3 regions of the Ruegeria sp. CH8 genome follow, and region 3 is predicted to be linked to each of the others. Evidence: riboswitches for the same ligand, from Rfam matches in the RefSeq annotation. Region 3 holds a riboswitch; each other region holds the start of a gene.
What was found. Region 3 has a riboswitch for cobalamin ahead of ACR0ER_RS07205 (DUF1636 family protein). Riboswitches for the same ligand answer to the same signal wherever they lie in the genome.
Positions count from the first base shown of each region.

Region 1 (4,405 bases), on a different contig from region 3:
AACACCCGCCCGCGATCGGCCAGGCCCAACATTGCGCGCACTTGGTCGGCGCTGGTTTCCCCGGCCCCATGTGAGATTGCCTGATCCAGCAGCGAGGTCGCATCCCGCGCCGACCCTTCAGCCGCGCGGGTGATCAGGGCCAAAGCGTCGTCCGCGATCTGGGCATTCTCGGCCGCTGCGATCTTGTTGAGCAGGCCGATCATGTCCTCGGGCTCGATCCGGCGCAGATCGAAGCGCTGGCAGCGGGACAAGACGGTCACCGGGACTTTGCGAATCTCGGTCGTGGCGAAGATGAACTTCACATGCTCGGGTGGTTCCTCAAGCGTCTTCAGCAGCGCGTTGAACGCGCTGGTCGACAGCATGTGGACCTCGTCGATGATGTAAATCTTGTAGCGGGCAGACGCAGCGCGATAGCGGACGCTGTCGATGATCTCGCGGATATCATTCACGCCGGTGCGACTGGCGGCGTCCATTTCCATCACGTCGACATGACGGCCTTCCATGATAGCCACGCAATGCTCGCACTGACCGCAGGGTTCCGTGGTCGGCTTGCCTTCGCCATCGGGGCCGATGCAGTTCATGCCCTTGGCGATGATCCGCGCCGTGGTGGTTTTGCCGGTGCCGCGAATGCCGGTCATGATGAAGGCCTGCGCGATCCGGTCAGCCTCGAACGCGTTTTTCAGCGTGCGCACCATCGCGTCCTGACCCACAAGGTCGGCAAAGGTTTCGGGGCGGTATTTGCGGGCAAGAACCTGATAGGCGGGGCTGGGCGTGTCGTTCATGTCTGCTCTGTCGGATTCGGGTTCCGATGCAGCGTAGAGACCCCCGCCGCCCGCGTCCACATCCCCATTGGCGAATTTCCGTTTGCGTCGCAGTTTATGTACCGTAAGCGCGTATCAAGAGGGGGCATCTGGTGAGACTGTTTGCAATTCATCCCGTGCAGGTGGGGAACGGTATGGTAGCCCTGTCACCATTGCCGGGGCGTGCCGGTAACTACCTGCAGGATATTGGCTTAATTCGCGATTGGCAGCCTGATCTGGTGATTTCCATGACCACCGAGAGCGAGATGTTGCAGGAGGGTGCCGCCGGGTTTGGTGATGACCTACGCGCCGCGGCAATCGGTTGGGCGCATCTGCCGGTCGCAGATTTTGGCGCGCCGCCGCCTGAGATCCAGGCCGCATGGCCCGAAGTCAGCGCAGCGGCGGCACAGGCTCTGGCCCGTGCTGGCCGCGTGCTGGTACATTGCCGGGGTGGTTGCGGTCGGTCCGGTATGGTCGCCTTGCGCCTTATGGTCGAACATGGCGAACGCCCTGAGGCAGCGCTAAAACGCCTGCGCGCCGTGCGGCCCTGTGCCGTCGAGACCGACGGCCAGTTGGCATGGGCTGCGCAGGCGACCAGCACCCGACGGGACAGCTAACTCAGAGCGCCGCGTGCTGATCCGGTTGCGCAACTGAGTTCGGTGCCAGTGTCGAAACTTCGAGCATCGCACAGGGCGAGTGAGCTAGGACATCTGCGGGCAGAGAGCTGAACGTATCCGTGAACATCATGTCTGCATAACTATCAAGAGAATCGGTAGAGACATCTGGCTCCGCGCCGCAATAGACCCGAATCTGATCCTGTCGCGCACGAAAACGGGCGGTGCAGCCTTCGGGGCAATGGCTCAGTTCGCTGCTGCCTTCGACCTGAAAATCTGGTGTTGTGGCAGGTGCGGCGGTCTCAATCGCCTGTGTGATGACACGCGCGACCTGTGCCAGTGCCGGGCAGGTCTTGCCGGTGCGTTGGCATACGGTGGCCGAAAATTCGTGTGTTTTGGTCTTCCAGATCATGATGCGCCCTCCGCGCGCAGGACGGGGGCATAGAACAGGTGTGACAGCGTGCTGACGACCTGCCCGGACACCCCGCCCGAGTTTCGGTTTTGCTTTGATGGCAGGTCTCCTGACTTGCGGGTCATCGCTTTGCCGACCTTCCCAGCCTTTCGGCCAGTGGTGTTTCGGCATTGCTCACCGCTTACAGTTGCGGGGGCAGTCGCGGCCTTGGTTCATTCTGGCATAGCCAGGCAGAACCGCACCGTGTTCCCTTTTCATCCCGCCCCGCGATCGGGGTCGAGAACCATCGCGTCATCGCTAGCGGGTGTGGGCGGCCCGAGTCAAGTGGGCAATTTGCACGGTCAAGTGGACGTGTGGTCATGCACGGCCACTGTTGACTTGTGACGGCAAACACGGCGGACTGTAGAAAGTGAACTAATCGGTTCAATGCCCGGAGCCCGTACCATGCTGGACACTACACAGACCGTATCGACCGAAGATTTCCAGTTTCCGTCCGGCACAGGCACCTTGTCTGCGCGCCTGTATCTGCCAGCATCTGCGCCACGGGTGGCGGTGGCCATTCACAGCGCGACCGGTGTGCCGAGAGATTACTATCAGCATTTTGCCCGCTGGCTGGCTGCCGAACAGGGGATGGCCTGCCTGACCTATGACTACAGCGATTTTGGCCATTCTCTGAACGGATCGCTGAAAGCATCGCGGGTCAAGATGGCCGACTGGGCTTTGATCGACATGCCTGCGGCCCGGGCGGAGATGCGCCGCAGGTTCCCTGACGCGCAGCAGTGGAGCATAGGCCATTCCGTGGGCGGAATGCTGGGGCCAATTCAGCCGGATATCGATCAGATCGATCGCATGATTTGTGTCTGCGCCGGCCCGGTGACGGTGTCGGATCACCCCTGGCCCTATCGGGCGCTGGCTTTGCTGTTTTGGTACGGCCACGCGCCCTTGGCGGTGAAAACCCTGGGATATCTTCCTGGCAAGGCGCTGGGATTCGGGGCAAACCTGCCCGCAAGTGTCTATTGGCAGTGGCGGCGGTGGTGCACCGCGCCGCGCAACTACCTGCCCGAGATTGGGGTAAGCCTGCCCGAGGCCCGCTGGGCGCAGTCAGAGACGCCCGTGGATCTGTTCACTTTCGAAGATGACGATCTTGTCCCGCCCGCAGCGGTTTGGCGGTTGGCTGATCTGTACGGGCCGCATGCACGCCGCCACCTTTTATCACCCGATGAGTTCGGTCTTTCGGAAGTTGGCCATATCGGTGCCTTCGCCCGTCGCAACGCCACCCTGTGGCCCCGGCTGATCGCATGACGCTGCCGGTCTACATTCTCAATTGGGAAGAAGTGAGAGGTTGGACATCGACCCAAGCGGGGCTCGTTGTGGCTGCTTCCTTCCGGACCTGACCAGGTTGGCGAGGCGCTCGCCCGCGCCAACCTCTCAACGGTCGATATAGGCAACAGGCGCGGAAAAGACAACCCGTCAGAGCGCCAAACGGATCAGCAAAAAGCCTGCATCTTCTTCACCGACCAGCTGAGGGTTGTATCCCTCAAGCTCGGACAGGTGATCCCAGGCTTTCGAACCGGTTCTGAGCAAAGCTATCGCCCCGGGCAGTGGTGTAAAGTGAAAGGGGTGGGGCGCATTTTCCAACGGGTCCCGGGGCAGAATGCCCGAGACATAGTCCTGCAGAATCTGCTGGACGGGTCGGGCAGGCAGCGGGATCGGCTTGGCCCGGTCGATGAAAGGGAAATGCCCTCCCCCATTGGCGCGATAGTTGTTGAGGGCGACAACAAAGCGTTGATCAGAGGCCACAGGATACCCCTCGAATCGGATATCGCGAATGCGGCGATGTGCGGGGTTGGTCAGATGACCGGCAGCGTCAAAGCGCGCAGGCTGCGATAGGTCGATCTGATAGTTCAGCCCCTGCAGAACATCGAAATTATGCCCTGCGCGACTTGGATCGACCAGATCGGTTTCACACTCTGGTTTTATCTGGTTCAATACGCCTGCCGACATTTCGAGCCAATCGCCGATTTGCGCGCCATCGACGACAAAGGCCTGTAATTCGTTGGGAAATATGTACAGATCACTGATGTGGCGCAGGAACACCTGACCGAGAGGTACATCTGTATAAAAACGTGGCCCGGCGCGCCCTCCGAATTTTGAAGGGGCCACCGCGGACAGAAGGGGCAGCTCTGCCATGGGCGTTCCCTGCAAATACAAGCGCAGGGCCGCCGCCTGCGCCGCTGCGGCAAGAACAAGCCCTCTATCCGGAGCGCAAAAGCTGAAATAGCTGTGAAGATGCTGGTTGGTCCGCCCCACCGGTTGTGCCGTGCGGTTTCGGGTTTCCGAATGGCCTTTGGCGAATAGGTTGAATAAATCGGGGTCTTCCAAAACCGGCTCTACCGTGCCGTCAAGCTGGGTCGGGCAAACCGAGCGTAATTCGGTGCTTTGGTCCTGAATTGTCCACTTGCCGTCATTCGCCTTTTGGAGTTTCAGATCAATTAACCCCAGATTTGTCCCTGCCGCACCCGGCATGACCACCGGCTTCCCATGTACCCTTCCCAGGGCGGCATCAACATGATCCAGCC
Region 1 covers NZ_JBQFQR010000025.1:48,252-52,656, reverse strand. Annotated here, with positions in the region: gene ACR0ER_RS21380 (DNA polymerase III subunit gamma/tau) at 1-782, opposite strand, end outside; gene ACR0ER_RS21375 (protein-tyrosine phosphatase family protein) at 914-1,417, shown strand; gene ACR0ER_RS21370 (hypothetical protein) at 1,419-1,826, opposite strand; gene ACR0ER_RS21365 (hypothetical protein) at 1,823-1,951, opposite strand; cobalamin riboswitch at 1,909-2,129, opposite strand; gene ACR0ER_RS21360 (alpha/beta hydrolase family protein) at 2,271-3,128, shown strand; RNA gene ffs (signal recognition particle sRNA small type) at 3,159-3,257, opposite strand; gene ACR0ER_RS21350 (5'-nucleotidase C-terminal domain-containing protein) at 3,297-4,405, opposite strand, start outside.
Region 1: it holds a riboswitch for cobalamin, as region 3 does, so the genes downstream of both, ACR0ER_RS21370 (hypothetical protein) here and ACR0ER_RS07205 (DUF1636 family protein) in region 3, are expected to answer to the same signal.

Region 2 (4,405 bases), on a different contig from region 3:
AGCCATTCCAAGGTGCCGTGCGCGCCGATATGGATCAGGGCGTCCGCGCCCAGCCTTTTGCGGAGCCACAGATAGAACGCGACATAGCTGTGGCGTGGAGTGCGCGAAAGGTCATGATAATCGTCATCGCGCAGTTCAGGCGTGCCGCGCTCCGGTTGCAACGCAACCAGCGCCTTGCCACGGCGCAAAGCGGTAAAGTGGAACGCACCATCCAGGAAGGCCGGGTCATTCTCAGGGTTGCCCCAGACGGTTTGCAGATCGGCGCGCAGTTGATCGGGAATCTCGGTCAATGCCGCTTGGTAGTGGTCCAGTGACCACGAAATGCGAGCGTTCAGCAGAGTTTCGGAAATCGGCTCTGCTGGTGCGGTGTCAAAGCCTTCGCTTTGCAGGTCGGACAGCATCGCCTCGGCCGAAGCCAGCGCGTCGAGGCCCACCGCATGGGCCATCTGCCAATCCTTGCCGGGATAGGTGGACAGCACCAGCACGGGAACTTGATCCGCCTTGGGCTTGTCGTGAAGGTTCAGCCAGCCGGTGACCCTGTCGATGATGGCCTCAATCCGCTCAGGTTCGGCGCGATGGGCAAAGCGGGAGTATTCCAGATGCAGATCGCGTTTGCCCGGTTCTTTGAACGAGGCAATGCCCGCCGATATCCGACCGTCCACCTCGGGCAGCACCACATGCATAGCAAGGTCGGCGGGCGACAGGCCCCGTTCCGCCTCGGCCCAGGCTTTGCGGCGCGAGGTGGCGAGGGCGACTTGAAAGACGGGCACGTTCGCCGCGTCCAGAGGTGACGTGCCCGAAGCGCCTTTGCCCGAGAATGAGGTGGCGTTGATAATCGCCGAGGGTTCCAGCGCCATGACCTGTTCGCTTAGCCACGCAGCGGCTGCGGGCGCTTTCAGCGAAGGCGCGAACAGCCCAACCGCGTCCAGCCCCCGGTCGCGCAGGCTGCGGATCAATGCCGAGACCGGGGCCGTATCGGCCGAGGTCAGGTAGGCGCGGTAGAAGGTGACGAGGATACGTTTCGCATCGCCTGTGAACGCCGTGTCCACCGGGATCACACCGCGATCCGGACACCACACGCCGCAATCCGGCAGCGTTTTGGCGCCCATAACCGGGCCCGCATAAAGACCCGCCGCCAACGCCATCTGCGCCAAGGCGGCCTGCGCCGCGACTTCGCCACCCGTGTCGCAGAGATGCGCCAGCCGCCGTAGGGTTGAGACGGGAAGGGTGGAATACTCATCCAGCCGCGTGTCCTCGCGGCCGTCGGCAGGCAGGACGGCCAAAGCAATCCCCTTGGCCTGCGCCAGAGCCAGAACCTGCTGCAGACCGTAGGACCAGTAAGGAACACCACCGATCAGGCGGATCAGGATGCCCTTTGCGCCCTCCAGCGTCTGTTCCACGTAAGTATCGACGGACAGAGGGTGCTTCAGCGCGGTCAGGTTGGCCAGACGCATCGTGGGCATCCGCCCCTCGGGGCCGCCACCGCGATGCCAGCCCGCCGCGAAAGCGCCAAGGTCGCTGTCGGAAAAGGACAGCACCACCAGATCCGCCGGGCTCTGGCCCAGATCGGTCGGGGTTTCGGTTTCTTCTAACCCGTGGCTTTCGCGGAAGACGACATGCATGGTTTATTCGGCGGCCTCGGTCACACCCACCAAGATATCGCGGATCGCGGCCTCTTTGATGTCGTCATGCTCGGCGATCACGACCAGACGCGAGCGACGCTCTTCACCGGGCTCCCACGGGCGGTCGTATTGGTGACGGACGCGGGCCCCAACGGATTGCACCAGCAAGCGCATCGGTTTGCCCTGAACAGCGGCATATCCTTTAACGCGCAGGATGTTCATCTCAATTGCCAGACGTTCGATCTTGGCGACCAGATCGGCGGGGTCGGTTTGTTCGGGCAGTTCGACGATGATGCTTTCGAAATCGTCATGCTCGTGATCGTGGTGGCCGTCGTGATGTGACGGACGGGCGTCCATGTCGTCTTCGGCAGCAGCTTCCAGACCAAGAACGACGCGCACGTCCACGGCACCTTCGGCGACTTCGACGACAGGCAGGGTACGTGGAGCTTCGGCAGCGATGATCTCTTTGGCTTTGGCCACGCCTTCGGGGCCAGCCAGATCGGGCTTGGTCAGCAGGATGATGTCGGCGCAAGAGATCTGATCCTCGAACACTTCGGACAGGGGCGTTTCGTGGTCGATCGAGTCATCGGCCAAGCGCTGGGCATCCACGGCCTCGACATTCGGGGCGAAACGTCCGGCCGCGACGGCCTCGGCATCGGCCAGAGCGATCACACCGTCCACGGTGATCTTGGACCGGATATCGGGCCAATCGAAGGCCTTCAGCAGCGGCTTGGGCAGGGCGAGGCCGGAGGTTTCGATCAGGATGTGATCGGGGCGCGGTTCCAGAGCCATCAGCGCTTCGATAGTCGGAATGAAGTCATCGGCCACGGTGCAGCAGATGCAGCCGTTTGCCAGCTCCATGATGTTTTCGGCAGGGCAGTCAGGAATGGCGCAGGATTTCAGGATTTCGCCATCGACGCCAACGTCGCCGAACTCGTTGACCACAACGGCCAGACGCTTGCCCTGCGGATTCTGCATCAGGTGCTTGACCAGAGTGGTCTTGCCCGAGCCCAGAAAGCCGGTGATCACAGTGACGGGGAGTTTCTCGAGGTTGCTCATTTCAGGGCTCCAATCGGGGGAATACGGGCCGCACAGTTTTTGCGGAAATGTTCGGGGCGTTCGCGCCATTTGACTAAGCCGTCTTCGGTCGCGAGGTACTTGGTGGCACCTTCCACGATGGTCTCGACATGGTCGTTTTCGTTGAGGTGCTCGTAGACAAATGTCCAGCGATCCGGCCCGCCTCGCAAAACGATGGAACAGCCCTCATCACAGTTCGACAGGCATTCCACGGCATTCAGTGTGATGCCCTCAGGCAGATCGGCCTGTTCCAACGCTTTATGCAGTAATGTGCCGGGCCGTTGCGCGTCGTCCTCGACGGGCAGGCCGCGGCGGCACGTGGTACAGACCAGCAGCTCGACTGGTGCGGTCTCGGTCATGTCTCTCATCCCCCCAAATCCTCATCGCGGGGGACGGGGTTTCATGCGGGCCACGTGTTGCGACATGGACCCGACACCGGAACACCCCGCCCGGTTTCATCTTCGGGTGCTGGCAGGTCTCCCGGCTTGCGGATGTCAGAGGTGGGCCTCTGCCGGATGTCCCGCCTTCCCGGCCTATTAGGCCAGTGGCTTTGGGCACCCTCTCCGGTCACGGTCGCGGGGGCGGCTGCGTTTGACGGATGACCGCTGACGCATTCCCTTTTCATCCATCCGAAGATGGACACCAACGCAAGCGACATGCGGCACGGGCAGGGGCCTTGTCAAGCGCGAGACGCAGTGAGAAAGCGCAAGGATCAGAAAAGCGACCAGCCTATGTCAATCAGCGGCATCCGCTGCCAGCCGGGCCCGTAGCCAGGCACAGAACAACCCCGCCGCCGCAGTGGGTTGCACAGACTGTTGAGCACTGACCAGATAATGCGACAGGGCGAAAGGAATCGCCGGACCCGCAATTGCAATCGGCGCACCCTGCCGAATTGCGTTTTTGGCAAACCGTTCCAAGATAGTAGCGTATCCAGCACCAGCCATCACAAGTTGCAGCGCCGCCACCGTTGTATCCACTGAATGCCGGGGCGGTTGATCGGGGGGCGCAGTGCAGATGGCTTGAAAATACCGCGCCCAATTATCCTCGTATCCAAGGATGTGAATCAGCGGCCCATTTGTCAGTTTTGGCGAACGGTCTCCGGCTCGACAGATCGGAACCAGCTTTTCATCGGTGAGCTTTTCGGACCGAACCCCCGGCCAGTCGCCATAACCCAGCCGGATTTCCACGTCCACATCACCGGGCGTCCCGCTGTCGTTCCAAATGTGCGAGACCAGACGAACCGGGATGTCCGGATGCCGTGCGGAGAAGTCCGGCAGTTCGGCAGCTACCCAATAGGTCGCGGTCGAAATCGCTGCCCGGATCGTCAGGGTCTGACGCGAAGCAGGGCCAAACAGGCTGTTGGTGGACAGGGCAATATCTGAAAGCGCCCGCCGCACCGTCAGGGAATAGGACTGCCCTAGCTCGGTTAGCTCCAGCCGGCGCGCGTTTCGGGTGAACAGCTTTTGCCCCAACTCGGCCTCAAGGGACCGAATATGCAATGAAACCGCCGTCTGCGTCAGGCCAAGTTCCTGCGCGGTGGTGGTGAAATTCAGATGGCGCGCTGCGGATTCAAAGCTGCGTAACCAAGCTGGGTTTGGAAGGCGATCCATACTATCACCAAAAATTTTTGACCATAATGCGCTTTATTATTCATTTCCGCTTCGGCCAAGCAACAGCGATGCTTTACGCAAACAGCGACTTTCGGG
Region 2 covers NZ_JBQFQR010000003.1:65,037-69,441, forward strand. Annotated here, with positions in the region: gene cobN (cobaltochelatase subunit CobN) at 1-1,622, opposite strand, end outside; gene cobW (cobalamin biosynthesis protein CobW) at 1,626-2,681, opposite strand; gene ACR0ER_RS04055 (DUF1636 family protein) at 2,678-3,058, opposite strand; cobalamin riboswitch at 3,153-3,361, opposite strand; gene ACR0ER_RS04060 (LysR substrate-binding domain-containing protein) at 3,434-4,309, opposite strand.
Region 2: it holds a riboswitch for cobalamin, as region 3 does, so the genes downstream of both, ACR0ER_RS04055 (DUF1636 family protein) here and ACR0ER_RS07205 (DUF1636 family protein) in region 3, are expected to answer to the same signal.

Region 3 (4,405 bases):
CAAAGTCCAGAAACCCAGAATATCGCCGGTCACGGTTATGACGAAAACCGCTCCGGCCGCCGCGCCCGAGGACAGGCCGAACAGGAAGGGGTCGGCCAGATCGTTGCGGGTGGTGGTCTGTAGAACGACGCCGACAAGGCCAAGCCCGGCGCCGATGACGGCCGCGAACAGAGCACGGGGCAAACGTAGATCGAACACGATCCGGTGCAGTGCGGACATATCTCCGTCCGCCAGACCAGTACCCAGCAACACCGCATCAAACGCATCCCGCGCGGGGATGGGTGTGGTGCCGTAGACGGTCGAAATCAGCAAGAGGGCGGCCAGAATGACCGCCCCCAAAATCAGAACCAGGCCCAATCGGCCCATATCAGTTGATGCCCGGGTGCATGGCTTGGGCCATTTTCGAGATCGCCTCGATGTTCGCTGGTCCGGGGGTCAGTTCCTCGTACCGTAGGCCGATCCAGCGTTCGTTCTTGACCGCATCGGTCTGCGACATCACCGGGTGTTCCTGAAGGAACTTGAACGTATCCTCCGCGCCATTGCCGGTTTGATAGTCCAGCAGCACCAGGAATTCCGGGTTTGCGGCAGCGACGGCCTCCCACGAAGTGCGGCCCCAGCTGGTTTCCATATCATGGGTAACGTTCTCGCCGCCCGCAGCCGCGATCATCGCGTCGGGGATAGCGAATTTGCCCGCGGTGAAGGGCGCGTCGGCCGGGCCATCCAGCAGGAACACACGGGGTTTCGGCAGTTCGGCGGTTTGCGCTTCGATGGCTGCCAGTTCCTCTTTCCAGCCATCGACCAGTTCTTCTGCCTTGTCTTCGACATGCATCACTTTGCCCAGACGCAGCACGTCGTCAAACAGCAGATCCATGCTGGCCTGGGGGCGATCCTTGTCCAGATGCACGCAGCTTTCAGTCAGAATCATAGTCTTGATGCCAAAAGGCTCCAGCGTGTCGGGCGTGACGTCGCCACCGGGCTTCATGCCATAATACCAACCGGCAAAGAACAGGTCGGGTTCAACCGCGACAAGGTTTTCAACGGTCGGATATTTCGGCGCAAGCTCGGGGATGTCACCGCGCAGGGTGTCGAATTCCGGACTGGTTTTGTACCAGCCGGTGATGCCGGTCAGACCCACGATCTTGTCTTGTAGACCCAGCACAAAGGCCATGTCGGTCATGTTCATGTCATGCACGACCAGCCGTTCGGGTTGGGTCTCAAAAACCAGCGGCGCGCCGCAATTGTCGACCGTCACCTCATGCGCAAAGGCGCCGCCTGCCACGGCGGTGATCAGGGCCGCAGACCAGATTTGCTTCATTGGGGGAGTTTCCTTAACTTTAGTTTGAGACGGGAGTTCTTCGGATATCCAGCGCCGGGATCACCCGGCCTTCGTGCTGGAAACACAGGTAATCAACGCCGAACGTGTCGCGTACATGCGCGGGTGTCAGCACCTCGGCCACAGGGCCGAAACTGGTCAGGCGTGTGGATTTCATCAGCGCCACATGGGTGGCGAATTCGGGTATCATGACGAGGTCATGCACGATCATGACCACGGTGATGCCAAGCTCGGCCACCAGCGACAGCATCCGCCCCTTGGCATCCGGGTCCAGATGATTGGTGGGCTCATCCAGGAATAGCAGCGACGGGTTCTGCGCTAGTGCCCGGGCGATGTGCGCCCTCTGACGCTCACCGCCGGACAGCAGGGCCATCCGTTTGCCTGCCAGTGCGGTCAGCCCGGTCAGGTCCAGTATCCGATCCAGCTCGGCCGCGTGGGCGTCGGCAGATCGGTCGGACCGGATCGGAATCTGACCCAGGGCAACATAATCCCGCAGCAGCAGACGACCGTCCGGGAATTCCTGCTGGCTGACAACGGCGATCATGCGGGCGCGCTCGGATGCGGACATCTGTTTCAGGCTGCGCCCGTTGACCAGAACATCGCCCAGAACCAGTTCGGCCGCGCCGCAGAGCAGGTTCAGAAGTGTGGTCTTCCCGGCCCCGTTCGGTCCGGCAATGGCCAGGATTGCGCCCCTGTCCAGTTCAAACGATGCACCCTGCAGCAAAACATCGCCGTTGAGCGCGTAGTATTCGAGGTCACGCGCGACCAGAAACGCAGGGTCCGTCATGAGCGCTCCTCCACGTTCAACCTTGGCATGCGGGCCAGGGTCTTGTTGAGCAAGGCACGCGGACGGTCTGTGGCATTTGTCCAGCCGTCGCCACTGGCGTGGAATTGCCGCGCGAAATCGGCCAGAGCGTCGACATCTTGCGAGGTTTGGATATCCCCAAACAAGTATTGTGCTTTGCCAACAGCCTGAAAGCCGACGGTTATGGGCCGGTCACAACCTGCCATGCACGACACCGAATGTACGGAGTAGCCACAGGGCAGTCGATCTGTCAGTGCCTTTTGGATTAAACGCGCCGCGTCCGAACCTTTGCAGGTTTCACAAATCAGCAGGCAGTGTTCGGGAGTGTTTGCCATTACCCGCTCCGTCTATTGCCGAGGCGAGTTTATTGCAATGTAATAACGTAACGATTTCGTCACTTTGCCTCCTTCCAGGACGCCCCGCCCCGGGTTGGTTGAATTCGAGATGGCAGGTCTCCTGACTTGCGGGTCATCGCTTTGCCGACCTTCCCAGCCTTGCGGCCAGTGGTGTTTTGGCATTGCTCACCGCTTACAGTTGCGGGGGCAGTTACGGAGTTGGTGCCAGTTGGCGGACCTCACCGTATTCCCTTTTCATCCCCAATACGGGGAACCATCGCCAGAATGACTGCCCGAGATCGCCCAATGCGTCAATATAAAATTTTTTGTTCCTTTGTTGACCGGTAAGTCCTGAAGTAGGGCGCGCGCTCTGCGATGGACGGTTTCGACAAAAACCCACTGGAATGAGCCCGGCAGAGCGGTAGAATCCGATCATGCGATATTGGTTTCCTCTTATGACGATTCTGGCACTGGCCCTGTGCGGTCCATACGCAATGGCGGCCCCGGGGGCTGCACTGGAATGGTCCGACTTGCCCGACCCGTCTGCGCAGGTATTCGAAGATCCGTATCGCGATCTCAGTCCGGAACAGTTTGACGATGTGCTTTTCGTTGTGCGTCTGCGGGGCAGGCTGCAGCAAGATGTAGGCAGTGTCGAAGAACGTCTTAAGTGGCAAGAACTTCTGGTTGAGACAGAAGGGGCTTTGGAAGGGGACGGAATCGATGTCGACTGGTTGCTGGAGCAGCGACATGTCGTGGCCCAACGCCGAAAGCGCGCCGGTACAGCGGGAAACCCTAAATTCGATAATCAAACAGTGACATTGGCGGGTTTTGCCATTCCGGCCCCGCCCGATGCGGACGGGCGCTCCATAGCCTATTTGGTGCCTCAGCGCGGTATGTGCAGTCACCTTCCTCCGCCGCCGCCCAATCAGATGATACGGGTGCGGCTGAACGGTGACTGGGCACCCAGCTATTACCACGAACCCGTACGTTTGACCGGAAAGCTGGTCGTCGACCCATCGGAACAAAGCATGATGGTTGTCGATGGTTTTATGCCGATGCGCGCAACCTTCCGACTGGACACTGAAAGCGTTGAGACGCTGGAGGTGCAAACTGATGGGTTGGAATGGACGCAAAGCCCGGCTGACCGCATCCGGGCGGCAGGTGATCGCAAAACTGGTGGGGCTGGTCAGCCGTAATTTGGAAGGCGGTAAGCAGCACTGATGGGGCAACCCAAAAAACTTTGGATACGATCTTTTCGACGGAACGTAACGGCCCCGCCTTTGCTGCAGGATTTCGAAAGCCATGGAAACGCGATTTGCGCCGAAACTCGAGATCAAGTTCAGCCAATTGCAGCGTTTCTTGATCTGCGTGAAGGTTCAAGAAAACCGGGCAGATCTACTTTAGGAACGGGTCCCTTACCCGGACGACAGGCTGAGGTGGGGTTGAAGGCGTTGTGAAACACCCTTTATCACTAAAATGTCGGCTAACCTTTCGTGCCCCGACGGTCTTGGATATGACAGGAACAGCGCCGCCAAAGCCCTGCCTGCGCTGAACAATCGGGAGCGTGTCTATGAAGTTTCACCGTTCGGCCCTTGCCGCCATCGTTTGCGCGCTGCCGTTTATGGCACAGGCCCAAACCGAAGAAGACGCGCCGGGCCTGATGGTCGAGTTGAACGCAGTGGAAGAGATGGAAGGGGCTTGCCGCCTAACATTTCTGGTCGAAAATGAAACCTCAACGTCGATCGACTCTGCCAGCTATCAAGTGGTGATTTTCGATGCCGCAGGTGTTTTCGAACGCGTCACGCTTTTCGGATTTCGGGATCTGCCGGCAAAACGTCCTCGGGTGCGTCAGTTTGATATCCGCGATACCACCTGCGAAAACATTGGGCGTGTTCTGATCAACGGTGTGAGCAATTGCAAAGTCGGCGGCAC
Region 3 covers NZ_JBQFQR010000005.1:76,921-81,325, forward strand. Annotated here, with positions in the region: gene ACR0ER_RS07190 (FecCD family ABC transporter permease) at 1-366, opposite strand, end outside; gene ACR0ER_RS07195 (ABC transporter substrate-binding protein) at 368-1,315, opposite strand; gene ACR0ER_RS07200 (ABC transporter ATP-binding protein) at 1,335-2,120, opposite strand; gene ACR0ER_RS07205 (DUF1636 family protein) at 2,117-2,473, opposite strand; cobalamin riboswitch at 2,568-2,767, opposite strand; gene ACR0ER_RS07210 (DUF3299 domain-containing protein) at 2,908-3,669, shown strand; gene ACR0ER_RS07215 (hypothetical protein) at 4,044-4,405, shown strand, end outside.